3 regions of the Mesorhizobium sp. USDA 4132 genome follow, and region 3 is predicted to be linked to each of the others. Evidence: riboswitches for the same ligand, from Rfam matches in the RefSeq annotation. Region 3 holds a riboswitch; each other region holds the start of a gene.
The links. Region 3 has a riboswitch for thiamine pyrophosphate ahead of thiB (thiamine ABC transporter substrate binding subunit). Riboswitches for the same ligand answer to the same signal wherever they lie in the genome.
Positions count from the first base shown of each region.

Region 1: linked by a shared signal. The riboswitch ahead of thiC (phosphomethylpyrimidine synthase ThiC) and the one ahead of thiB (thiamine ABC transporter substrate binding subunit) in region 3 are both predicted to bind thiamine pyrophosphate.
Region 2: linked by a shared signal. The riboswitch ahead of thiM (hydroxyethylthiazole kinase) and the one ahead of thiB (thiamine ABC transporter substrate binding subunit) in region 3 are both predicted to bind thiamine pyrophosphate.

Region 1 is NZ_JBWCCP010000001.1:4,414,002-4,418,756, reverse strand. Features, by position in the region: gene ACZ9IU_RS21920 (DUF1839 family protein) at 1-588, opposite strand, end outside; gene ACZ9IU_RS21915 (amino acid--[acyl-carrier-protein] ligase) at 593-1,504, opposite strand; gene ACZ9IU_RS21910 (acyl-CoA dehydrogenase family protein) at 1,551-2,732, opposite strand; gene ACZ9IU_RS21905 (acyl carrier protein) at 2,734-2,985, opposite strand; TPP riboswitch at 3,165-3,296, shown strand; gene thiC (phosphomethylpyrimidine synthase ThiC) at 3,396-4,755, shown strand, end outside.
Region 2 is NZ_JBWCCP010000002.1:17,069-21,823, forward strand. Features, by position in the region: gene ACZ9IU_RS22835 (ribbon-helix-helix domain-containing protein) at 1-219, opposite strand, end outside; gene ACZ9IU_RS22840 (heavy metal translocating P-type ATPase) at 293-2,575, opposite strand; TPP riboswitch at 2,689-2,784, shown strand; gene thiM (hydroxyethylthiazole kinase) at 2,823-3,644, shown strand; gene thiE (thiamine phosphate synthase) at 3,641-4,279, shown strand; gene thiD (bifunctional hydroxymethylpyrimidine kinase/phosphomethylpyrimidine kinase) at 4,276-4,755, shown strand, end outside.
Region 3 is NZ_JBWCCP010000001.1:4,220,896-4,236,853, forward strand. Features, by position in the region: gene ACZ9IU_RS21105 (NUDIX hydrolase) at 1-248, opposite strand, end outside; gene ACZ9IU_RS21110 (AAA family ATPase) at 245-1,084, opposite strand; gene ACZ9IU_RS21115 (thiamine diphosphokinase) at 1,179-1,835, shown strand; gene ACZ9IU_RS21120 (ABC-F family ATP-binding cassette domain-containing protein) at 1,839-3,662, shown strand; gene ACZ9IU_RS21125 (response regulator) at 3,822-4,271, shown strand; TPP riboswitch at 4,369-4,476, shown strand; gene thiB (thiamine ABC transporter substrate binding subunit) at 4,516-5,526, shown strand; gene thiP (thiamine/thiamine pyrophosphate ABC transporter permease ThiP) at 5,531-7,150, shown strand; gene ACZ9IU_RS21140 (thiamine ABC transporter ATP-binding protein) at 7,143-7,850, shown strand; gene ACZ9IU_RS21145 (MATE family efflux transporter) at 7,851-9,266, opposite strand; gene ACZ9IU_RS21150 (winged helix-turn-helix transcriptional regulator) at 9,263-9,775, opposite strand; gene ACZ9IU_RS21155 (M48 family metalloprotease) at 10,100-11,614, shown strand; gene ACZ9IU_RS21160 (RNA polymerase factor sigma-32) at 11,630-12,496, opposite strand; gene ACZ9IU_RS21165 (CarD family transcriptional regulator) at 12,802-13,374, opposite strand; gene fdxA (ferredoxin FdxA) at 13,761-14,099, opposite strand; gene ACZ9IU_RS21175 (RNA-binding S4 domain-containing protein) at 14,304-14,717, opposite strand; gene ACZ9IU_RS21180 (helicase-related protein) at 14,723-15,958, opposite strand, start outside.

The DNA.
Region 1 (4,755 bases), 190 kb from region 3:
TGCGGTCTCGCGAATTTCCCTCGCCTCCGGATAGGCCGCCGGAAACTTGGCGAATTCCGTATAAGGCAGGAAGGGCAGCGCGTCCGGGGCCGCGTTCAACTGGAACAGGCCATCGAAATCTTCGCCGGAAAGGGTGAAGAAGCCGCCGTTGTGGAAATAGTCGAGCCCGCGGCTTTCGAGGTCGAGCCGGTTGATGGCCACCGTCGTCTTGCCGTGCTCCTGGCGATAGGCGACGCCGCGCGTATCGGGCAGATAAAAGCTGTCGAGTTCGACCAGCGTCAGCCGGCCGCGGCGGATCTGCTCCGCGACATGCCGTTCCGGCCGGTCGAAGATCGCCAGTTCGGTCACGCGAATGCCGAACAGGGTTTCGAGATCCTCCAGCGGCACCTTGAAGAAGGTGAACTGGTCGCCTTCGAAATCCTGGGTCAGGGTGAAACCAAGCATCGCTTCCGGCGGCAGGCCCTGCGCCGAAAGCACTTCGATCCACAGATCGACGTAACAGTTCGTCTCCGGCCACATGTGCTCGGCTGAATGCAGCGCATGCGTCGTGTAGTTGCCCGGATCGAGCGCGGGAAACACCGCCGTCATGGGATCAGCCCCAGAGCGTGGCACGGACGTGTTCCGGCCACTCCTTCACGTCCAGACCGTGGGTGTGGAAAAGCGCGAGCGCAATTCGTTCCAGGCCGAAACCGACGCAGGCCGTATGCGCGACGCTGCCGTCTTCCAGGTTGAGGCCCCATTTCAGGCCGAAACTGTCCTGGTGATAGTTGAAGCTCATGCAGGCGGTCGGCTGGGCAACGGAAGCGATGGGGATCAGCAGTTCGAACTTCAGGTTCTGATCGCGCTGGTTGTTGACCAGCATCTTGCCGGCGCGGCCGAAGAAAGGATCGTTGGCGATGTCGATGGTGACGTCGAGGCCGACGGACTTCATCATCTCGACGCCCCGGTCCATCCACAGCTGGCGGAAATCGGTCACGTGTTGTTCGGTCCCCATGCAGACATATTCGCGCATGCGGAAAAGCTGCTGGCGGGCCGGATCCTTGGAGGGCTCGTGGCGGAAGCAGTAGCTCTGCAGGTCGAAAAGACCGCCGCCGGCGGGCAGGTTGCCGCGGCGCGCGACGGTTGGGTAGAGCGGATAGCAGGCCGCCGGCGTCAGCACGATGTCGGTCGCTTCTTGGCCCTTGGTCCAGTCCTCCTCGCCGACTTCCATGCATTTCAGCAGGCTCATGTGGTCGAGTTCGTTGCCGCAGAACGAGTGAACCGTGCCGGCGAGCTGCGGAAAGCTCTTCATATAGCCGCTGGTCTCAAAGAAGGCACGGTTCATGCCCGGCGGGAAGCGCATCACCTCCGCACCGTCGGCACCGCCGACCTTGTCGATCAGCCGCTCGAAGGCGGCAATAACGTCTTCGAACTGGCCGCTGCGGCCATACAGTCCGTCGACGCCGGTCTCGATCAGCAGGCCAGCGTCGAACAGGCGGTCGAGAAAGGAAACTTGCAGATCCATGGATTCACCTCATTCTTTAAACGATTACATCTGAAGTGATGGGGCGTCAGCCGAGCAGGCTGGTGTCCGGTTTTTGAACGAGCAGCATGGTCGACGTATTGCCGAGAATGCGGTCGTTGGAAATCATCAGCTGGGCGGAGTGCGCGTCGCGAAGATGCCGTCCGAGACTATAGGGCGTACCGTTCTTGTAGCCCATGATGCCGCAGATGATCATCGTCTGGTTGATGATGGTCAGGATCGTCTCGGAAGAGGCGAGCTTGATATTGTTCATGGCGATCGAAAAGGCCATGGACGACAGTTTGTCGGGATCGTGTTTCGCATCCGCGTAGGTCTTGAGGCCCGACAGGATATTGCCCTTGAGCAGCTGCAGCAGGTTCGACGCTTCGGCGAGCCTCAGCGCGCCGGGCGGCTGGGTGCCGCCCGCCTTGCGGGCCGCGGCGCGCACGAAAGCCTGGGCGCGCAGGACCGCGTCGGCGGCAATGCCGTACCAGACAGCACTCCAGAGGAGATGCGAGGTAGCGAGCATCGACTGCGCCGCGATTTCGGCGAACGGTTTCGGGAAAATCTGGACCGAAGGTGCTTCGCCATTGAAGAGGAAGCCGTCGGAGCAGGTGCCGCGCATGCCGAGCGTATCCCAGTCGACGGTCTTCTGTAGGGTATATTGGCCCTGTTTGAAGACGGTCATGACCTGGTCGGTCGGGGCGGCCTTCTCGTTCGAGCGCGAGGTGATCATGATGACATCGGCGTGGGCGCCATAGGAAATCACCGTCGCGTCCTTGGTCAGCCGGCAGGTGTCGCCGTCGACCTCGATGGCGCAGATCGAGTTGCGCATATTGCCGCCGATGCCGGCCTCGGTCGTCGCGGAGGCGACGAGAAGCTGGCGGTCGGCGAGCTCGCGCATGAAATCCATGTGCCAGGCGCTGTCGGCCCCGTGCACCACGAGGCTCGAAACCTTGATCTGGTGCATGGCGAAAACCATGGCGCTCGAGGCACAGGACTGTCCCAGGATGGCGCAGACCTCGGCAATCTCGGTGATGGAAGCACCCTCGCCGCCGAATGCGACCGGGATCTGGATGCCGATGAGGCGCTCGGCCTTCATTGCATCGACCGCTTCGCGGGGGAAGCGGCCGTCATGGTCGACGCGTTCGGCGAATTCAGCCGCCACGGCCGCCACGCGGTGAGCGCGGGCGCTGAGGCTCATGTCGGCGGCAAAGACGGGAAGGTTCATCTCAGGCGGCCTCGGAGGCTTTCAAGATGTGGGAAACCGTCTGCTCGATCGCCGCGATGCTGGCGAAGGACTTGCGGTTCAAAAGGCTATCCGGGAATTCGATGTCGAAGGCCTCTTCCAGGCCCAGCATCAGCTGCACCGATGCGAAGGAGGAAAGCCCGGCTGCATAAAGATCGGCAGCGTCTTCCAGCTCCGTCACGGCGACCGGAAGGCCGCCCACCCGTGTCAGCAATCCGCGAATGGTCTCGTTCATCTCGACATCTCCCGATCGTTCGAATTCTGCGCTCATCGCTAGGGACGTTATCGCGCAAGATAGCATAAGATTCCGGTAATAAACGTCATCAATTTGGAGCTGCGGGATTCGTTAAAACTCGACCTATCGACGCAGGCAGGGACCGGCTTGACATGCGCGATCGGCAGGTTTCTGATGGCCGCATTCACCAGGGGGGTCCCGTCAAGGGGCTGAGATACTGCTGGTCGGGCCGGTTTGGCCGCCCGAGGCGCAGTGACCCGTTGAACCTGATCCAGTTCATACTGGCGTAGGGACGGTGCGAGCGCTGCGGCAGCGAGGGCGGGAAACCGTCCTTCGGATTCCAACGTGTTCTTCCATCATTCCAACTCTGGAACTGGGTCTCCAAACGTCAAACCTTGGAGCCTCGAACCATGAATATTGCGACCACCAAGCTCACCCCGGTCGTCACCACCGGCCCGCTTCCCGCCTCCACGAAAGTCCTGAAAGCGGGAACGATCCATCCGGACATCCGCGTGCCGATGCGGCAGATCGCATTGCATCCGACCTCCGGCGAACCTCCGGTGACCGTCTACGATTCCTCCGGCCCCTATACCGTCGAAGGTGCCGCGATCAGCATCGATGCCGGCCTGCCGCGCCTGCGCGAAGACTGGATTTCGGCCCGTGGCGATGTCGAGGCCTATGAGGGCCGGATCGTCAGGCCGGAGGACAATGGCTTCGTCTCCGGCGACCGGCTGACGCCGGAATTCCCGGTCCGCAACCAGCCTTTCAAGGCCAAGGCTGGCAGGGCCGTCACCCAGCTTGCCTATGCGCGGGCCGGCATCATCACGCCGGAGATGGAATTCGTCGCCATCCGCGAAAACCTCGGCCGGCAGGCGGCCAGGGAACCGCTCGTCCGCGACGGCGAAAGTTTCGGCGCCCATGTGCCGGATTTCGTGACGCCGGAATTCGTTCGCCGCGAAGTCGCGGAAGGCCGGGCGATCATTCCCGCCAACATCAACCACCCCGAATCCGAACCGATGATCATCGGTCGGAATTTCCTGGTGAAGATCAATGCCAATATCGGCAATTCGGCCGTCACCTCGTCCATGGCGGAGGAGGTCGAGAAGATGGTCTGGGCGATCCGCTGGGGCGCCGATACGGTCATGGATCTGTCGACCGGCCGCAACATCCACAATATCCGCGACTGGATCATCCGCAATTCACCTGTTCCGATCGGCACGGTGCCGCTCTACCAGGCGCTCGAAAAGGTGAACGGCATTGCCGAGGACCTGACCTGGGAGGTCTATCGCGATACGCTGATCGAACAGGCGGAACAGGGCGTCGACTATTTCACCATCCACGCGGGCGTGCGGCTCGCCTATATTCCGCTCACCGTCAATCGCGTCACCGGCATCGTTTCCCGTGGCGGCTCGATCATGGCCAAATGGTGCCTGCATCACCACAAGGAGAGTTTCCTCTACGAGCACTTTGAGGAAATCTGCGACATCGCCCGCGCCTACGACGTCTCGTTCTCGCTCGGCGACGGTCTTCGCCCGGGTTCGATCGCCGATGCCAACGACGCGGCGCAGTTTGCGGAACTGGAAACGCTCGGCGAGCTGACGAAGATCGCCTGGGCGAAGGATTGCCAGGTGATGATCGAAGGCCCCGGCCATGTGCCGATGCACAAGATCAAGGCGAACATGGACAAGCAGCTCGCGGTCTGCGGCGAGGCGCCATTCTATACGCTCGGGCCGCTGACCACCGATATTGCGCCGGGTTACGACCACATCA
Region 2 (4,755 bases), on a different contig from region 3:
GAATACTTTGGCGGCCGGAATACTGGGGCGCGGATCGTCCATGGCTTCCTGAACCTTCAGGCGAATGATTTCGTCCAGGGCTTCCCTTTCCCGCTCGAGTGCGCGCAGAGCAGCGCGCACCGCCTCGCTGGCGGAGTCATACTCCCCCGATTCCACCATGGCATCGAGAACTTGCTGCTGTTTACCGAGTGTCAGGGTGATGGATTTGTTGGTGCGCATGTCAGCCTATCCTTTTACGCTGCCCTATCTTGCAACACGACAATGTCTTGCGCAATCTCCCGCGGGCTGGTGCCTAGCTCCTCACCCGCAGCAGCCGCAACGCATTGATCGTCACCAGCACCGTCGCCCCGGTGTCCGCGAGGATCGCTGGCCACAATCCGGTGATGCCAAGGATGGTCGTCACCAGGAAGACCGCCTTCAGGCCGAGCGCGATCGAGATGTTCTGGTAGATGTTGCGCATCGTCCGCTTCGACAGCGCGATCATCGCGGCGATGTCGCCGACCCGGCCGTGCAGCGTTGCGGCATCGGCGGTTTCCAGTGCCACGTCGGTGCCGCCGCCCATCGCGATGCCGACATCGGCGGCAGCGAGTGCCGGGGCGTCGTTGATGCCGTCGCCAACCTTGCCGACCACGTAACCCTCGCTTTTCAGCTCGCCGACGATGCGGCTCTTGTCTTCCGGCATCAGCTCGGCACGCACCTCGATGCCGAGATCCTTGCCGATCGCGGTCGCGGTGCGGGCATTGTCGCCGGTCAGCATCACGGTCCTGATGCCGGCATCGGTCAGCGCCTTCAGACCGGCCCTAGCGTCGGGACGCGGTTCGTCGCGCATGGCGATGGCACCGGCCAGGACCCCGCCGACGATCAGCACCGAGACGGTCTTGCCCTCGTCGTTGAGGCCGGTGATCCGGCGGGAATGCGCCATCGGCAGCGAGACCCGCTCGGCCGCTGCCTTGGGCGAACCGAAAAACACCTCCTGGCCTTCGACCGTCGCCGTGACACCCTTGCCGCCGAGCGCCCTGGCATCCGTCGCGGTCGGAATCTCGACCTCATCATCGGCAGCCTTGGCAAGGATAGCGACGGCGAGCGGATGGCTGGAGCCCGTTTCGAGCGCGGCGGCAAAGCGCAGCACGTCTTCCGCATTGCGGCCGAAGGCGATTACATCGGTCACCTGGGGCCTGCCGGCCGTCAGCGTGCCGGTCTTGTCGAGCGCGACGGCTGTGATCTTGCCGAGCGTCTCCAGCACCGCGCCACCCTTCATCAGCAGGCCGCGGCGGGCGCCTGACGAGAGCGATGCGGCAATTGCGGCAGGCGTCGAGATGACCAGCGCGCAGGGGCAGCCGATCAACAGGATCGCCAGGCCCTTGTAGACCCACTCGCTCCAGGACGCACCGGCCATAAGCGGCGGCAGGATGGCGACCAGAGCCGCAACCACCACGACGCCCGGCGTGTAATACCGCGAGAACCGGTCGATGAAGCGCTCGGTCGGGGCCTTGCTCTCCTGCGCCTCCTCGACCAGCCGCACGACGCGGGCGATGGTGTTGTCCTCGGCAGCCGCGGTGACGCGAATCCGCAAGGCGGCATCGCCGTTGATCGTGCCGGCAAAAACCGCGTCGTCGATGCCCTTGGCAACCGGCGTGCTTTCGCCCGTCACCGGCGCTTCGTCGATCGCGCTCTCGCCGGCGATGATGACGCCGTCCGCCGAAATGCGGTCGCCGGGACGCACGAGGATGATCGCGCCGACGGCAAGGCGATCGGCCGGTACTTCGCGGGTCTGGCCGTTTTCTTCGAGCAGCGCGTTTTTCGGCACCAGCGCCGTCAGACTCTGGATGCTTTGGCGCGCCTTGCCGGCCGCGACCCCTTCCAGCAATTCGCCGATGAGGAAGAGGAAAACCACGGCGGCGGCCTCTTCCGACGCATTGATGACAACGGCGCCGACGGCGGCGATCGTCATCAGCATCTCGATCGAAAACGGCGTGCCAGCGAGTGCTGCCATAATGGCGCGGCGGGCGATCGGCACGAGGCCGATCAGCATTGCGGCGGTGAAGATATAGGTGTCATAGGCCGGGAGGAGATGGCCGATCCCGTAAGCCACCGCCAACGCAATGCCGACCAGGATGGTCAGGCGGCCCTTGGCGGATTTCCACCACGGCCCATCCATCGGCCCGTGATCATGGCCGTGCAGGCCTTCGATTTCCGTCGTGCCGCGGTCGTGGTGGGAATGATCGTGCCCGCCGTCGTGGGCGTGATGGTGGTCGTGCGGCTGGCCGATCTCCCCCCTTGAGGGGGAGATGCCCGGCAGGGCAGAGGGGGGTAAGCCCTCGACACCGCGCCGCCGCGCATCCTCACCGGCCTTCTGACCCAGCGCCCTGAGCGAATACCCAAGCCCCACGACCTTCTTCTCGATCGCGCCGAGATCGCCGGACCCGTCGTGCTTCACCGTCATCGTGCCCGACGCAACCGAAACGGACACGTCCTCGACGCCCGGCATGCGGCGAACCGCGGTGTCGATCTTCGTCGCGCAGCTGGCGCAATCCATGCCGCCAACCTTGTATCGTGCCTGCGTGGTGGTGCTCATCGTCTCATTCCCATTGGATCGAGCCCCGTCTCTACAACCTCTAGCGACTAGAGCTGCAAGGCCCAAAATCAGAAAAAATCACTGGCGAAGCGCATTATCTTTGCTGTAAGCCATGGTGAAGACAGGGGCGTCCGGCAAAACCGGGCTGAGAAGCACCCTTAGAACCTGAACCAGATCATGCTGGCGGAGGGAGTCGTCCGGGCGTTCAACATTGCGCCCTGCGCCTGCCCCGCCGAACGAGGCAGACATGCAGACGACAATGCCCCTTGGGACCCTTGCAGAGACCCCCGGCCAGCTGCTGACGGCAATGCGAGCGAAAAACCCGCTCGTCCAGAACATCACCAATTTCGTGGCGATGAATATCGCCGCCAATGTGATGCTGGCGGCCGGCGCCTCGCCCGCCATGGTGCATACCAAGGAAGAAGCCGGCGAGTTCGCCCGCATCGCTGCGGCCCTGACGGTCAATATCGGCACCCTGTCGCCGGACTTCCTGGCCGGCATGAAGGCCGCGGCCGCCTCCGCCACAAACGCCGGCAAGCCATGGGTGCTCGACCCCGTCGCCCATTACGCCACCGCCTATCGCCGCGCCGCACTCGCCGAGCTGATGGAACTGAGGCCCACGGTCATTCGCGGCAACGCCTCGGAAATCATCGCGCTGGCCGGCAGCCAGTCGAGCGGCCATGGCGTCGACAGCGGCGACAGCGTCGCGGCAGCCGAAAGCTCGGCCATCGCCATCGCCCGGCAGCAGGCCTGCGTGGTGGCTGTTACCGGCGAGGTGGATTTCGTCACCGACGGCCGGCGTTCGGTCCGCATCCTCGGCGGCTCCGCCCTGATGCCGCGGGTGACCGCGCTCGGCTGCTCGCTCACCTGCCTGGTCGGCGCCTTTGCGGCAAGCACGGACGATCCCTTCGAGGCGACGGTCGCCGCACTCGCGATGTTCGCGGTCGCGGGCGAGGAAGCGGCCTTCACCGCCTCCGGTCCCGGCTTCTTCTCGCCGATCTTCCTCGACCGCCTCGCGGCGCTGACCGGCGAGACGCTCGATGCCCAGGCAAGGGTCGTCGCAGCATGACCAAAACCTTCGACCTTTCCGTCTACCTCGTCCTCGATCCCGATCTCTGCCGCGAGATCGGCATGGTCGAGACGGCAAGGCTTGCCGTCGCCGGCGGCACCACCATGGTCCAGCTGCGCGACAAGCAGGCGGACACGGCAAAAATGATCGAAACCGGCCGGGCGCTGAAGGCGGTACTTTCCGGAACCGGCGTGCCCCTGATCATCAACGACGACGTGGAGGCAGCAATCGCGATCGGCGCCGAAGGCCTGCATGTCGGCCAGAGCGACATGGCGGCAGTGATAGCGCGGCAGCGTGCCGGCCATGGCATGATCCTCGGCCTTTCGGTCGAGACCGAGGACCTGGCGCGGCGAGTGGATTCGTCGATCGTCGATTATGTCGGCATCGGTCCGGTGTTTGCGACCAATACGAAGCCCGACCATAAACAACCGATCGGTTTCGACGGGCTTGCGCGCATCGTCACCATGGCGCCGGTTCCGGCAGTCGCGATCGGCGGCGTCAAGGCGCAACATGCCGGCCCGGCACTCGCCGCCGGCGCAAAGGGCCTCGCGGTCGTGTCCGCCATCTGCGGCCAGCCCGATCCGGAAGCCGCCGCCCGCCGAATTGCCGCGGAAATCGAAAGGGCACGCGCATGAGCATCAAAAACGTCCTGTCGATCGCCGGTTCGGACCCTTCCGGCGGCGCCGGCATCCAGGCGGATCTGAAAACCTTTGCGGCCCGCGGCACCTATGGCATGGCGGCGCTGACCGCGCTGACCGCCCAGAATACCCAAGGGGTCACCGGCGTGCATGCGGTGCCCGCCGCCTTCGTCGCAAACCAGATCCGCACCATCTTTCTCGACGTGCGCGTCGATGCGGTGAAGATCGGCATGATCGCCAATGCCGAGATCGCCGAGGCGGTTGCCGACGTGCTGCACCCTTATCGCGATACCGTGCCGATCGTGCTCGATCCGGTGATGATCGCCAAGGGCGGTTCGCCGCTGCTGGCGCTCGATGCGGTGGATGCCGTCACCTACAAGCTGATGCCGCTCGCCACCGTCGTCACCCCCAACCTGCCCGAAGCCGCGGCGCTGCTCGGCGAGACGGTCGCCACGACCCGCGAAGAGATGGCG
Region 3 (15,958 bases):
TGGCAGATCTCGCTGCCATCCTTCTGGAAACGGTAATCGTGAACCATGAGCGGATGCAGCGGAACATCGACAGCAAGACCCGTCTCCTCGTAAAATTCACGGGCGGCGGCGATATCCGGCGCTTCCCCAGGCTCGATCGTACCGCCCGGCACCTGCAGCCACTGATCGGGATAGTCCGGCTCGTCGAAGACCAGCAACCTATTCTGCCAGACGGCGTAGATCAGCACCTTGAAGGCATCGGGCGTCATCTTTCCCGCCGCGCCATGAAGGCCAGCCGCTCGAAGAGATGCACGTCCTGCTCGTTCTTGAGGAGAGCGCCATGCAGCTTCGGCAGCGCGTTCTTGACGTCGCCGCGCAGGTCCGACGGATCGACATCGTCGGAGACCAGCAACCTGATCCAGTCGAGCGCTTCGGAGGTCGAGGGCTTCTTCTTCAGCCCCGGCATCTCGCGGATTTCGTAGAATTGGGTGAGCGCATTGCGCACCAGCGTCTGCTTAATGCCGGGATAATGGACCTCGACGATGCGGGCGAGCGTATCCACGTCCGGGAAGCGGATATAGTGGAAGAAACAGCGGCGCAGGAAGGCGTCCGGCAGTTCCTTTTCGTTGTTGGAGGTGATGATGACGATCGGCCGGACCTTGGCGCGCACCATTTCACCGGTCTCGTAGACATGGAATTCCATGCGGTCGAGTTCCTGCAGCAGGTCGTTCGGGAACTCGATGTCGGCCTTGTCGATCTCGTCGATCAATAGGACGAGCTTCCTGTCGGCGGCAAAGGCCTGCCATAGCTTGCCGCGGCGGATGTAGTTGGCCACGTCGTGGACGCGTTCGTCGCCGAGCTGGCTGTCGCGCAGCCGCGAGACAGCGTCGTATTCGTAGAGCCCCTGCTGGGCCTTGGTGGTGGACTTGATGTTCCACTCGATCAGATCGAGCCCGAGGGCGGCGGCCACCTGCCGCGCAAGCTCTGTCTTGCCGGTGCCGGGCTCGCCTTTCACCAGCAGCGGACGTTCGAGCCGGATCGCGGCGTTGACCGCCACCATCAGATCCTTGTCGGCAATATAGTCCGCTGTACCCTGAAACTGCATCTCGTGATCCTGATCGGTGAACGCGCCGCAAACTAAAAGCTCGCCCGAGGCGGTGCAACAGCTTTCCCTTTCCACCGGCTTTGCGCTATGGGCAATGCGCATGACCCATTCGACCTTCACCATTCTGCTCGGCGGCAACTTGCGCGTCACCGATCGCCTGCGGGAGACGATCGCCGGCAGCCGCTTCATTGCGGCCGATAGCGGCATGCGCCATGCGTCAGCACTCGGCGTGAAGCCTGAACTCTGGGTCGGCGATTTCGATTCCTCGGATGCCGCGCTGATCGCGCAGTTCCCGCAGGTCGCGCGGCAGGCCTTTCCGCCGGCCAAGAACGAGACGGACGGCGAGATCGCGACGGCCGAAGCCATCGAACGCGGCGCGACAAGGCTGATCTTGGCCGGCGCGCTCGGCGGCGAGCGCAGCGACCACGCGCTTCAGCATCTCTTTCACGCCATGAGCCTGGCCGAACGCGACCTCGACATCCTGCTGACGTCGGGTGACGAGGAGGCCGTGCCGCTGCTGCCGGGCACAAGGACACTGGATCTGCCGAAGGGTTCGCTGTTTTCGGTCATCGGTTTTTCCGACCTTGAAGGGCTCGATATCATCGGCGCACGTTATCCGCTCGACAACTTCTCACTCCCCTTCGGCTCCTCGCGCACCGTCTCGAACGTTGCAGAAGGCCGGGTGGAATTCCATTTGAGGAAAGGCAGGGCGATGATCCTTGCCCGCCCCCACGACTTTACAGGAGCCTGACTGTTGGCGCCCCCAATTCTGAAACTTGACGATATTTTCCTGAGCTTCGGCGGCGCGCCGCTTCTCGCCGGCGCCGGCATGCAGGTAGAGCCGGGCGACCGCATCTGCCTTGTCGGCCGCAACGGTTCCGGCAAATCGACGCTGATGAAGATCGCCGCAGGCATGGTCGAGCCCCAGTCGGGCGAGGTGTTCCGCCATCCCTCCTCGACCATCCGTTATCTCGAACAGGCGCCGGATTTCGCCGATTATTCGACGGTGCAGGCCTATGCCGAAGCGGGCCTCGGCCCGGGCGACGATCCCTATCGCGTCACCTACCTGCTCGAACATCTGGGCCTCACCGGCCAGGAACACCCGAACACGCTCTCCGGCGGAGAATCCCGACGCGCAGCACTTGCCCGGGTCATGGCGCCCGAGCCGGACATCCTGATGCTCGACGAGCCGACCAACCATCTCGACCTGCCGACCATCGAATGGCTGGAAGACGAGTTGCGCAAGACGAGAAGCGCGCTCGTGGTGATCTCGCACGATAGGCGCTTCCTCGAAAAAGTCTCGAATGCCACCGTCTGGCTCGATCGCGGTACATCACGACGCCTCAACCGCGGTTTCGGCGAATTCGAAGCCTGGCGCGACGAGGTGTTGGAGGCGGAAGAGCTGGAGCAGCACAAGCTCGGCAAGGCAATCGAGCGCGAGGAGCACTGGCTGCGCTACGGCGTCACCGCCCGCCGCAAGCGCAACATGCGCCGCCTCGGCGAATTGCAGACGATGCGCGGCAATTACCGTGGCCACAAGGGGCCGCAGGGCACGGTGCAGGCGAGCGTCAGCGAGGGCCGCGAATCCGGCAAGCTGGTCATCGAGGCCGAAAACATCACCAAGAGCTACGACGAGCGGATCATCGTCGCGCCGTTCTCGATCCGCGTGCATCGCGGCGACTGCATCGGTCTCGTCGGCCCGAACGGCGCCGGCAAGACCACGCTGCTGAAGATGCTGACCGGCCAGCTGGCGCCTGACACCGGCACCGTCAAACTCGGCACCAACCTCGAAATCGCCACGCTCGACCAGAAGCGCGAGGATCTGAACCCCGAGGACACGCTGTCCCACTATCTGACGGACGGACGCGGCGAGACGCTGCTTGTCAACGGCGAGCAGCGGCATGTCGCAGGTTACATGAAGGACTTCCTGTTCCAGCCGGAGCAGATCAGGACGCCGATCAAGAACCTGTCGGGCGGCGAGCGCGCCCGGCTGATGCTCGCCCGCATCATGGCGCGGCCTTCCAACCTACTGATACTGGACGAACCGACCAACGACCTCGACATCGAGACGCTGGACCTGCTGCAGGAAATCGTCGCCGGCTATTCCGGCACCGTCATCCTCGTCAGCCACGACCGCGACTTCCTCGACCGCACCGTGACCTCAACCATCGCCCCCGCCAATCCGGACGCACCGGACGGCCGCTGGATCGAATATGCCGGCGGCTACACGGATATGCTGGCGCAGCGGAAGGGTGCGTTGGAGGAAAGGCGCCGCACGGAAAAAGCTGACAGGGCAAAAACCGATACCGCGGCTTCGGTTTCCGGCACGTCCAAGGGCAAAGGCAAACTTTCCTTCAAGCAGAAATTCGCGCTCGAGAACCTGCCTAAGGAAATGGCGAAAGCCGAAGCCGAGATCGTCGCCCGCGAGAAGAAGATGGCCGACCCCAACCTCTTCACCAAGGATCCCGCGGCCTTCAACAAACTGGCCGCGGAGATGGAAAAGCTGCGCCAAAGCATCAGCAAAATGGAAGAAGAATGGCTGGAACTCGAAATGCTGCGTGAGGAAATTGAAGGCTAATTTGCGATTTGTTAAGCTTAACAAATAGTTAGCTGAAAAAATATTTGTCGCGGAGCGGAACATATGATGTCGCGGGGCGTTCTGGGTGTGAACATTGGTCGAAATGTCCCGGGGACGGATCGGCCTGCCCGGAACCGATCAACCGAATGGGGACATCCAATGCTGACAAATGTTACGCGTCGTCGGCTGGCCACTGAGGCGATGAATCAAAGAGTTATGATTGTCGAAGACGAGTTTCTGATCGCGCTCGATGTTGCCGAGACGATCGAAGCCATGGGCCTGAAAGTCGCTGGTTTTGCCAATGCCCGCAAACACGCCCTGGCGCTCGCCGCCTATGCCGATATCGCCCTGGTCGATGTCAATCTTTCGGACGGCCGGACTGGCCCGGAGATCGGCCGGGAGCTTGCCGAGCAATATGGCATCACCGTCGTCTTCATGACCGGTAATCCGGAGGATGTGGAGGACGGTGTCAAAGGCTCGCTCGGCGTCCTCACCAAACCGGTTATGCCTGACGTAGTTGAGAAGACGATCGACTACGCCGTTGCCAATCGGCTCGGCGGCATGGCCATCGTCCCGCGTGAACTGAAAGTGTTTCCGCAAAACCACTGAGCAATGAATCACCGAGCCATGTTGCTCCCGCCGAATGCGCCTTGAGCCGGCCGCAGACCGCCTCTTGCCAGCCATTCGCCTCGCCGCTAAATCTGATCCTGCTCTAACGGGGTGCCGCACGTTTTGGTGCGGCTGAGAGGCCTCTGGCCAACCCGCGGAACCTGATCCGGTTAACACCGGCGGAGGGATTAGACGGCTCTTCATCAGCGCCTATTCCCCTTTGTCACCAAACGAGGAGACGCTGATGCGCAGCACCATTCTTTCGATATTCGCGGCCGCTGCCGCCCTTTCCCTTTCCGCGCCGGCCGAAGCGCAGCAAAAGACGCTGACCGTCTACACCTATGAGAGCTTCATCTCTGATTGGGGTCCAGGGCCCAAGGTCAAGGAAACCTTCGAGAAGACCTGCGCCTGCAAGCTCAATTTCGTCGGCGTCGCCGACGGTGTGGCGCTTCTGACCCGCCTGAAACTGGAAGGCAAAGGCACCGACGCCGATATCGTGCTCGGCCTCGATACCAACCTGATCTCCGAGGCGAAGGCGACCGGTCTGTTCGAGCCGCACGGGCTCGACGCCGCCGCGGCCAAGGTCCCCGGCAATTACAGCGACGACACCTTCATCCCCTACGACTACGGCCATTTCGCCGTTGTCTACGATACCCAGGCGATGAAGAACCCGCCGAGAAGCCTCAAGGAGTTGGTAGACGGCGATCCGGCGCAGAAGATCGCCATCGAGGACCCGCGCACGTCGACACCCGGCCTCGGCCTGCTCCTCTGGGTGAAATCGGTCTATGGCGACCAGGCGCCGGAGGCCTGGGCCAAGCTCAGGAAACGCGTGTTGACCGTTACGCCAGGCTGGTCGGAGGCCTATGGCCTGTTCACCAAGGGCGAAGTGCCGATGGTGTTTTCCTACACGACTTCGCCAGCCTATCACGTGATCGAGGAGAAGACGGACCGCTACCAGGCTGCCTCCTTCTCCGAAGGCCATTACATCCAGATCGAAGTCGCCGGTATGTTGAAGGGGGCGAAGGAAAAGGATCTGGCGAAACAGTTCCTGAAATTCATGGTTTCGCCGGCCTTCCAGGACATCATCCCGACCACCAACTGGATGATGCCAGCCGCCAAGACCTCGCAGCCGCTCCCGGACGCATTCAACAAACTGGTGCAGCCGACGAAAACTTTCCTGATGGGGTCGGACGAGGTGGCCAAGAACCGGCAGGCCTGGATCGACGAATGGCTGACCGCCATGAGCCTGAACTGATCCCATGCTGACGAGGGCCGAGCGAAGACGCGGGATAGGTTGGGGGCTGCTGAGCATCGCCGGCATCGCCCTCTTCGTCGGCATCGCGGTTGCCGCCCTTCTCTCCTGGGACACCGGCAACACCCAAAGCCGGCTGTTCACCGCCTATACCTGGCGGATCCTGCGTTTCACCCTTCTGCAGGCGGTTCTTTCGACACTGCTGTCGGTCGTCTTCGCCCTTCCCGTCGCACTCGCGCTTGCACGCCGGCCGCGCTTTCCGGGCCGTGTATGGGTCATCCGGCTCATGGCATTGCCGATGGGCCTGCCGGTGCTGATCGGCGCGCTCGGCCTGATCGGCATCTGGGGCCGGCAAGGGGTGATGAACAGCCTGCTATTGAAACTCGGCTTAGAACATCCGGTCAGCATTTACGGGCTTTCCGGCATATTGCTCGCACATGTGTTCTTCAACCTGCCGCTCGCCGCGAGACTGCTGCTTGCCGCGCTGGAGCGCCTGCCGGCGGAATACTGGCTGCTCTCCTCCAGCCTCGGGATGAAACCCTTCTCCGTTTTCCGTTTCATCGAGTGGCCGGCGGCGTGGCGCGTCATCCCCGGCATTGCCGGCCTGATCTTCATGCTCTGCGCCACGAGCTTCACGCTCGTCCTGGTGCTCGGCGGCGGGCCGGCCGCGACCACGCTCGAAGTGGCGATCTACCAGTCGCTGCGTTTCGATTTCGATCCGCCCCGCGCCATAGCGCTGTCGCTGCTGCAGATCGGCATGACGGCGCTGGTCCTGATTGGGATTTCGCTGTTTCCAGCCCCTGACGACGCTGGCATCACGGCCGGCCGGGCGACACGCCGGTTCGATGGCCGGACCTTGCCCGCACGGCTTTGGGATGTGCTGTCTATCCTGCTTGCAACGATATTCCTGCTCCTGCCGCTTGCCTCGATCGTCGGTGCCGGCGCCCAGGCCAATCTCTGGAGCCTCGCCACTAGCCCCGCCTTCCTGCGCGCCGCCTGGACCAGTTTCACGATCGCGCTTTCCGCAGGCCTGCTTGCCGTCCTGACCTCCCTGGCTATCATTGCCGGACGCGGGGCAATAGCCGACATGAAGAGGCCCGCCGGAACGGCCAGGGCGTTTTCCCTGTCCTTGGGTGGGATGTCCTCGCTGGTGCTGCTCGTTCCGCCGGTCGTGCTCGGTACCGGCTGGTTCCTGATGCTGCGCCCGTTCGGCGATGTGGCGCGCTTCGCCCCGGCGCTGGTGGCGATCATCAACATGCTGATGGCGCTTCCCTTCGTGATGCGCGTTTTGGCCCCGGCCGTCGAAACCCATCGCAAGCGGACAGGCAGGCTGTCGGCAAGCCTCGGCCTTTCCGGCTTTTCACGGGCATGGAGGATCGACCTGCCGGTTCTGGCAAGGCCGCTGCTGACGGCGCTGTCCTTCGCCATGGCGCTGTCGCTGGGCGATCTCGGCGCGGTGGCGCTGTTCGGCTCCAGCGAGCTCACCACCCTCCCCTGGCTTGTCTATAGCCGGCTATCCAGCTATCGAACCAATGACGCGGACGGACTGGCGCTCATCCTCGGCATCATCTGCCTGACGCTGACGATGATCGGCACGGCTGGCCGCAAGGAAACGAGCCATGACTGACGGCATCGCGCTGGATAAGGTTGAACTGAAGCTCGGCACCAAGGAATTCCGCTTCGACTGCGCTTTGCCGGCCGGCGCCGTGACGGCGATTACCGGCCCGTCCGGCTCCGGCAAATCGACCTTCCTCAACCTCGTTGCCGGCTTCGAGACGCCCGATCGCGGCCGTATCCTGATCGCCGGCGAGGACGTGACGGAGAAACATCCCTCCGAGCGTCCCTTATCGCTGGTCTTTCAGGATAATAACCTCTTCGCCCATCTGAACCTCGCCACCAATATCGGCCTCGGCATCAGCCCGTCGCTGAAGCTTTCCGGCAGTGACCGGGCCGCGATATCGCAGGCGCTGGAACGCGTGGGCCTGAGCGGTTTTGAGAAACGGATGCCGGGGACGCTTTCCGGCGGCGAAAGGCAGCGTGCCGCGTTCGCCCGGGCTCTGGTGCGTAAAAAGCCGGTTCTGCTGATGGATGAGCCGTTCGCGGCCCTCGATCCCGGGCTCAGGCTTTCGATGGCCAGCCTGCTCATCGACCTGCATCGCGAGACGGGCAATACGGTGCTGGTCGTAACCCACGATCCGGATGAAGTTGGCCGGTTGGCCGACCATGCGATCTTCATCGACCACGGCCAAATCCTGCTGCAGGCGCCGGTCGAGGAATTCCTCGCCCGGCGCGATATTCCCGCACTCGCCGAATTTCTTTCCGGCTGATCAGGCAGCCTTTCCGCGGAACCAGACACCGGAGCGGATGGCGAGGAACAGGATCCCGCCATAGGCGACCAGACCAACTGCCAGCGCGAAGAACAAACCGTTGAGCGATCCGGTAAATTCCAGCGCCAGCCAGCCCCCGAGACCTGCAATGGCGAGTCTCAGAAAACCGCAGGCAAGCGGCCAGAGTAGCTGGCCCGCGCCTTGAGAGGCAAAATAGAGCGCCAACCCGCCGCCGAAGAAACCATAAACCGGCCCGACGATCTGCAAATAGGCAACGCCCGCATCGATCGCTCCATGCTCCTCGCTGAACAGCGAAATCCACGCGACCGGGAAGATCGCGGCGATCAGGCCGATCACCTCGGTGATGACGAAAGCGATCGCAGCACCGGTGAACGCGATGCGCATCGCCCGGTCTTTCTGGCCGGCGCCCATGTTGGTGCCGACCAGCGCCACCATCGGCGCACCGATGCCGAAGATTACCGGGATCAGCAGATATTCGAGCCTCGCGCCGGTACCGAAACCAGCCACAGCCGAAACACCCGCCTTGGTCGCGACCAGAGCCGTGGCAATGCCGATGGTCACATTGGTGAGAACGGAATTGATCGCCGCGGCAGCGCCGAGGCGGACGATATCCCGGAACATCGTCCAGCGGAGCGAACCGACGCCGAAGCGCACGAGATTGCGGCCGGAGAGGATGTACCAGGCAAGCACCGCGGTGCTGCCGAAACTGTAGAGCACCAGGGCCAGACCGCCGCCGGCGATGCCGAGCCCCTGGAACGGACCGAAGCCGAAAATGAGAAGCGGCGATACGGGCACGAGGAGTGCGGCACCGACACAGGTAACCAGCGCCGGGAACAGCATATTGCCCGTGCCGCGCACCACGCTCGCCAGGCCGTTCATCAGCCAGACGAAGATCATGCCGCCGAATACCACGTTGGAATAGATGAGGGCCGCCTCGAGTTCCGGCCCCTCGCCGCCGAGCGCCCGGTAGATCGGCCGGCCATAGGCGAGCATGATCGCCGAAAACAGCAGTCCGAGCGCGACATTGACGACGACGGCATGCCAGGCAAGCAGGTCGGCATCCCCGCGCCGGCCGCTGCCGAGCGCACGGGCGATGGCAGACGAGATCGCCCCGCCGAAACCGCCGGCAGACATCATCTGCATCAGCATCACGGCCGGAAAGACGAGGGCCATGCCCGCCAGCGCCGCGGTGCCCATATGCGAAACCCACCAGGTTTCGATGAGACCGGTCGAGGCCTGGGCGAGCATGATCAGGATATTCGGCCATGCGAGCCGGATCAGCATCGGCAGGATCGGATCCTGCAGCAGCTGCCGGGTCCGCGGATTGATCGGCGCCGCGGTGGCGTCGTCGAAGGTAGGCGCCGCCTCGACGGCTTCGGTGGTCACGGCACTCATCGATCAGCCTCTCTATGTGGCAATAACTGGTTCACGGATGGATAACGGCGGCGGATACGTTCGCTCGCCGCCGGGCCGGCCACGCTGGTGAAGACCGGATCGCTCAGCGGCCGGCCGCTGCGGCGGTCGATCATCACCGGTTCGGCCTGCTCGCCGGTCTCCCTGTTGACGATCACCACGCTTTCGCCCTCCGGCGCGAAATGCTGGTTTCCGAAGACAAGCAGCGCCTGCACCACGGGCTTGAAGTCGCGGCCGCGCTGCGTGAGGTGGTATTCGTCCCGCGGCGGTCGTTCGGAATAGCGCCGCCGTTCCATCAGCCCGGATTCGACGAACGACTTCAGCCGGCTGGTCAGGATGTTCGGGGCAATATCGAGGTTGCGCTGGAATTCGTCGAAACGTGTTGCACCTGCCAGTGCATCGCGCAGGATCAGGAAGCTCCAGACCTCGCCGACATGTTTGAGACTGCGCAACACCGGGCAACCGGTATCGATAGGACCTGTTCGTTTCATGGGTTTCTTCCCCGGCGAGACGCAGCCTTGTGGCACATGTAACTTGCAATTTGCAAGTCACTATTTTCGTGATCACGTTTGGCGACGAGCGCTGCCGGACCGTTATAGAACTCGCCACAATTTGGACGTGCCACGATGGCATCGCGGAAAGGCAGCGGGGATTTTCATTGCAAACGCACCAGCAAGGCATATTTCAATAAGAGCATCTGTGCATTCGACGCGAAAATCGCTAAGCGACATAGAGAAGGAGCCAGCTTGGATCGAGAGGACCTCAGCCAAGCTGGATGGCGGACCTTGGGAATGATGGTGCGGAAGACGAGGACGATGAGGCGCGACACGGCGATCCCGGCTGTCTGGACGATTGTCCGTGCGCTGCCCGGTTGGCGGACCGTGGGCGCCCTGCTGTTCAGCGGTGCGGTCCTTTCCGGCTGCCAGTCGCTCTTCGATCAGGCCTATACTCCGAATGTCTCTCCCTCCGACTCGCCACAGATCGTCGACGAGGTACAGAAGAACGATCCGCGGGCTCAGATGGGGGCGCGCGAGCATCCGCGTATCGTCGCAAGCTACGGCGGCGAATATCGCGACGCCAAGACCGAGCGGCTGGTCGCCCGCATTGCCGGCGCGCTGACGGCAGTTTCGGAAAACCCCAACCAGTCCTTCCGCATCACCATCCTGAATTCGCCGGCGATCAACGCTTTCGCGCTGCCGGGCGGTTATCTCTACGTGACGCGCGGCCTTCTGGCGCTTGCCAATGATGCATCGGAAGTCGCAGCCGTGCTTTCCCATGAGATGGGCCACGTCACTGCAAACCATGGCATCGAACGCCAGCGCCGCGAAGAGGCGGAAGTGATTGCGAGCCGCGTCGTCGCCGAAGTCCTCTCCAGCGATCTTGCCGGGAAACAGGCGCTGGCCCGCGGCAAGCTCAGGCTCGCAGCCTTCTCGCGCCAGCAGGAACTGCAGGCCGACGTGATCGGCGTGCGGATGCTCGGCGAAGCCGGTTACGACCCCTATGCCGCAGCGCGTTTCCTGGATTCGATGGCGGCCTATGCCCGCTATTCTGCGGTCGACCCGGACAACGACCAGAGCCTCGATTTCCTGTCGAGCCATCCGAACTCCGCCCAGCGGGTCGATCTTGCCCGCCGCCATGCCCGTAACTTCGGCCAGGAAGGCACAGTCGGCGACAAGGGCCGCGATTATTACATCGCCGGCATCGATGGCCTGCTCTACGGCGACAGCCCGCAGGAAGGTTATGTCCGCGGCCAGACTTTTATGCACGGTAACCTTGGCATCCGTTTCGACGTGCCGCCGGATTTCCGTATCGACAACAAGGTGGAAGCGGTGCTCGCGACCGGCCCTGGCGAGACGGCGATCCGTTTCGACGGCGTCGCCGCCGGCGATAACGATAACCTGTCGAATTATCTGACGAGCGGCTGGGTCGCCGGCCTGCAGCCGGAAACGGTGCGCGAGATCCAGGTGAATGGCATGCCCGCGGCGACCGCGCGGGCTTCCGCCGAACGCTGGGATTTCGACGTGACCGTTATCCGCGTCGACACACAGATTTTCCGTTTCCTGACGGCAGTACCGAAAGGAAGCCCGGCACTCGCGACGGCCGCCGAAACGTTGCGCTCGACCTTCCGCAAAATGACACCTCAGGAAATAGCAGCATTGAAGCCGCTGAGGATACGGATCGTCACAGCGACCAAGGACGATACCGTCGCTTCGCTTTCGGCCCGCATGATGGGCACGGATCGCAAGCTCGATCTTTTCAAGCTGATCAATGCATTGCCGGTCGGCGCGACGATCTCGCCCGGCCAGAAGTTCAAGATCATCGCGGAATAAGGGTGAGAGGTCGCCTTAGCAGGCGGCCGCAGCCATCTGTGGATTGGCTGAAACCAGCGCCGACTTGAGTTTTTCGATCGCCCGGCTTTCGATCTGCCGCACGCGTTCCTTGGAGATACCGAGCTCCGCCCCTAACGCTTCGAGCGTCGCGCCATCGTCGGTCAGACGCCGAGCGCGGATAATTTTCTTCTCCCTGTCGTTGAGCTTGGTGAGCGCGCCCTGCAGCCATTTCAGGCGGCGCTCGCCGTCGATCATCCCGGAGACCTGTTCGTCCGGCAGCGGCTCGGCGCTGGCAAGCATATCGAGCCGTTCGCCGCTATCCGCATCGCCGGCGATCGACGGCGCCTGCAGCGAAGAATCATTGCCGGAAAGCCGGGCATCCATGGTCTGGACATCGGCGACGCTGACGCCGAGCGCCACTGCGATCTCTTCGTGAATGGCACGGGCAGTGAGATTGGAATCGCCGCGGGCGAGCTTGGCGCGCAGCCGGCGGAGATTGAAGAACAGCGCTTTCTGCGCCGAACTGGTGCCGCCCCGCACGATCGACCAGTTCCGAAGAATATAATCCTGCATCGAAGCGCGGATCCACCAGCTGGCATAAGTGGAAAAACGCACATCGCGAGCCGGTTCAAACCTTGCCGCCGCTTCGAGCAGCCCTACATAGCCTTCCTGTACGAGGTCGCTCATCGGCAAACCGAAGCCACGAAACTTCGAAGCCATGGCGATAACCAGACGCATATGCGCAAGGGCAATCTGGTTTCGGGCATCCTGGTCCTGATCGTCCTTCCAGCGGACCGCCAGATCGCGCTCCTCCTCCCGGGCGAGATATGGAGCGGACATTGCTATCTTGATCATCGTGCGGTCTGCGGACATGGCTGTCATGGTGTTCTCCGTGAACGGTCTGATCCGACAAAGACAGCGAGGCACAAACCGAAAACACCGTGCACGCGACAAGCCCGAACGATGATGGGTGATATTCCTGCCGCCTTTGCTCCCCTCGTCTTGAGTTCTGCCGGGATTCACATCGGCTCGATAGACCGATCTTCCGCCCCGCACTTAGCTGTCCGAACGCAAACCGACGCACATCAGTTCGCCGTTCCGGCGGGTTAACGCGGAGGCAGGCAAAAAGTTCCAATAAAAAACCCGGCTCGAAGGCCGGGTTTTTGAGAGAATTATCGGTGGGATGATCAGGCCGCTTCTTCCTGCGCCTCATCTTCCTCGACGTTCTTGCCGCGCTTGGGGCCCTTGGCGAGATTGACCTCGATAAGGCGGACGGCTTCAGTTTCGGACATCTTGTTCACGGCAGCGATTTCACGAGCCATGCGGTCGAGGGCAGCTTCGTAAAGCTGGCGCTCGGAATAGGATTGTTCCGGCTGGTTTTCGGCGCGATAAAGGTCGCGAACCACTTCCGCGATCGAAATCAGATCGCCGGAATTGATCTTGGCATCATATTCCTGGGCGCGGCGCGACCACATGGTGCGCTTCACGCGGGCCTTGCCTTGAACAACCTTGAGAGCGCGTTCGACAAAATCCGTTTCGGACAGCTTGCGCATGCCGATGCTGACGGCCTTCGCGACCGGCACCTTGAGGCGCATCTTGTCCTTTTCGAAATCGATTACGAAAAGCTCGAGCTTCATGCCGGCAACTTCCTGCTCTTCAATCGCAGAGATAGTGCCTACGCCATGAGCGGGGTATACAATCGATTCACCAGTCTTGAAGCCCTGGCGTGCGGGAGAAGTCTTTTTCTGCTGAGTCGTCATTCGTTTCACAAACTCCCTGTTACTCACCCGTTGTCGGGTCGGGGGAACCGGGTCTGTCAGGCCCGGATGAGACGGGGGAAACCGTCGGGTCACTCCATACTGGTCCGACCAACGCGAGCGAAAAAACACCCTTTCGCGAACTGCGACCGACAACATTCAAGCGTTGCAATGTCACGGAAACCGCGCTTTGGGTGGCCTGTTGCTTTCGTGATGTTTTTTGGGCACACACGTGCCGCCTTGTGGAACAGTTCTTGTTGTCTACCACAAAAAAGTGCGGAAATCAATAATTTGCTTTTGCACGTGCACAGAGCGCTTTATCCACGCTCTGCCCAACAAAAAGGCAAAGCGATTCGAAACGGCTCCGAGCCATGCCGTCACGGCAAATCTCAATCGCCCTTGCCGGGTTCGGCTGAGAAATACTGCTCGTATTTGTTGGCGACCCCATCCATCTCTTTGGCCTCGGGCAGCGCGTCGCGCTTGACCGTGATGTTGGGCCACATCTGAGCGAATTCGGTATTGATCTTGAGCCATTTGTCGAGACCCGGTTCCGTATCCGGCTTGATCGCCTCGGCAGGACATTCCGGTTCGCAGACGCCGCAGTCGATGCACTCGTCGGGATGGATGACGAGGAAGTTTTCACCTTCATAAAAACAGTCGACCGGGCAGACCTCGACGCAGTCGGTATATTTGCAGCGGATACAATTGTCGGTCACGACATACGTCATGCGGCACTCCAGGAACCATCGCGGATCAGCGGCACGTCGACGGATGAGGAGCGCCGGCACACCGGAAAGCCGGGAGAGGCGAAAACCCAACTGCGAAAATGACAGGAGGTAGGCGATCCGGCTTTTCGACAGTCAGGTAAAGCCTTTGGCTTTGCTTAGCAAGGATATCCGTGCTGAAAACCCAAACGTGGCGGGTCGTTTTTTCTAATCTAGGTCCGCGTCGATCCCCGGAAACAGCCGATCGGTCTCCCGGCGCTCCTTCTTGGTCGGCCGCCCGCTTCCCTGCGCGCGCTGCGCCTGTTCGAACAGGGTCAGCCTTTTGGTCTCTTCGGGAGGAGGACTGAGATCTTCATAGAGCAGCCGAGCCTCCTCGAAAGGCCCTCGCCTCTCCCCGCCGGTCTTCACCACCAGCACGAGATCGCGACGCTCAAGCTTGAGATCGATGCGGTCACCCGGCTTCACCTGGGAGCTCGGCTGGGACACCAGATCGCCGTTCACCCGCACGTGGTTGGAGCGGATGAGATCCTGGGCGATCGACCGGGACTTCGCCATGCGGGCAAAAAACAGCCACTTGTCGATGCGCTGGCGCGAACCGGATTGTGGCTGTTTTTCCGTCATGGGCCTTACTTCTTCATCTGCTCCTTGAGAGCTGCAAGCTTTGCAAAGGGCGAATCCGGATCGAGCGGCTTTTCCTTGCGTGGCGGCTTTGCCTCGAAGCGAGCCGGCTGCGGCCCTTTGCCGCGGTCGTTGCGGTCCGGGCGAGGACCGCCTTCGTGGCGCTCCCCACGGTTCGGGCGATCGCCCCCGCGGTTATTGTTATTGCTGCTGTTGTTATTGTTGTCCGGCCGGCGATTGTTGTCGCGGTTCGGCTTGCCGCCGTCCCTGCGGTCACCTCCGCTGCGTTCGCCGTTCGGACGTGCCTCACGCCGCTCGCCGCCGTTGTCGCGACGGTCATCACGACGACCCTGGGCCGGCTGACCTGCCTCGCCAGGGGCGTTATTGCGTTGGCCGCCGTGACCACGACGATCGCCGTATTGCGGACGTCCGCCACGCTGGTTGTTTTCACGGCCGCCGCCCGGGCGCCACAACAGGACCGGCTTCGGCTCTCCAGCCTCGGCAGACTTTGTCTCGTCGGTCACGTCGCCAGCCGGAGCCTGCTCCGCGGGAGCTTCTTCCGAAGCAACCGGTTCTGCAGTAGCCGTCTCAGCCGGCGCAGCCTCGGCCAAGGCCTCGATGGGAGCTGTTTCCGTCGCATTTTCTGCCGCAGCGGCTTCCGTTGCAGTCTCGACCGGAGCGTCACTCGCATCGGCGTCATCTGTTTCGGAGACTTCCGGTGCATCTCCTGCCGAAGCCGGAGCAGCCGCGGCGTTCACGGAACTTGCATCGTGGCCTGCGAGAAATGCCTGTGCCTCTTCCGCCTTCACGGCGTCGGCCCGATACCCGAGACCCTTGAGGATTTCTTCCATATCGTCCGGCGTAGCGCCGAGAATGGAGAGCATGGCGGTCGTGGCCGTGAAGCGGCGCCCGTCATATGCGCCTTCCGGACGCGGCGTCGAGCCAGGTTTCCACTGCAGGAGCGGACGGATGAGATCGGCAAGGCGCTCCAGAATGTCGATACGCACGGCGCGCTTGCCGAGGAAACGGAAACCCGCGAGTTTGTAGAACATCCTCTCGAATGTCGGATCGGCGACGACCGACGTGCGCCCCGCGGCCAGAGCCGGAATGAGATCGCCATAGCCGGGCTTGTCGAGACCGTCGTTCCCCAGCGCCCAGAGCAGCGTGATGAGCTCGGCCGGTGCCGGCTTCAGAAGCAGGGGCATGAACACGTGATAGGCGCCGAAACGGATGCCATAGCGACG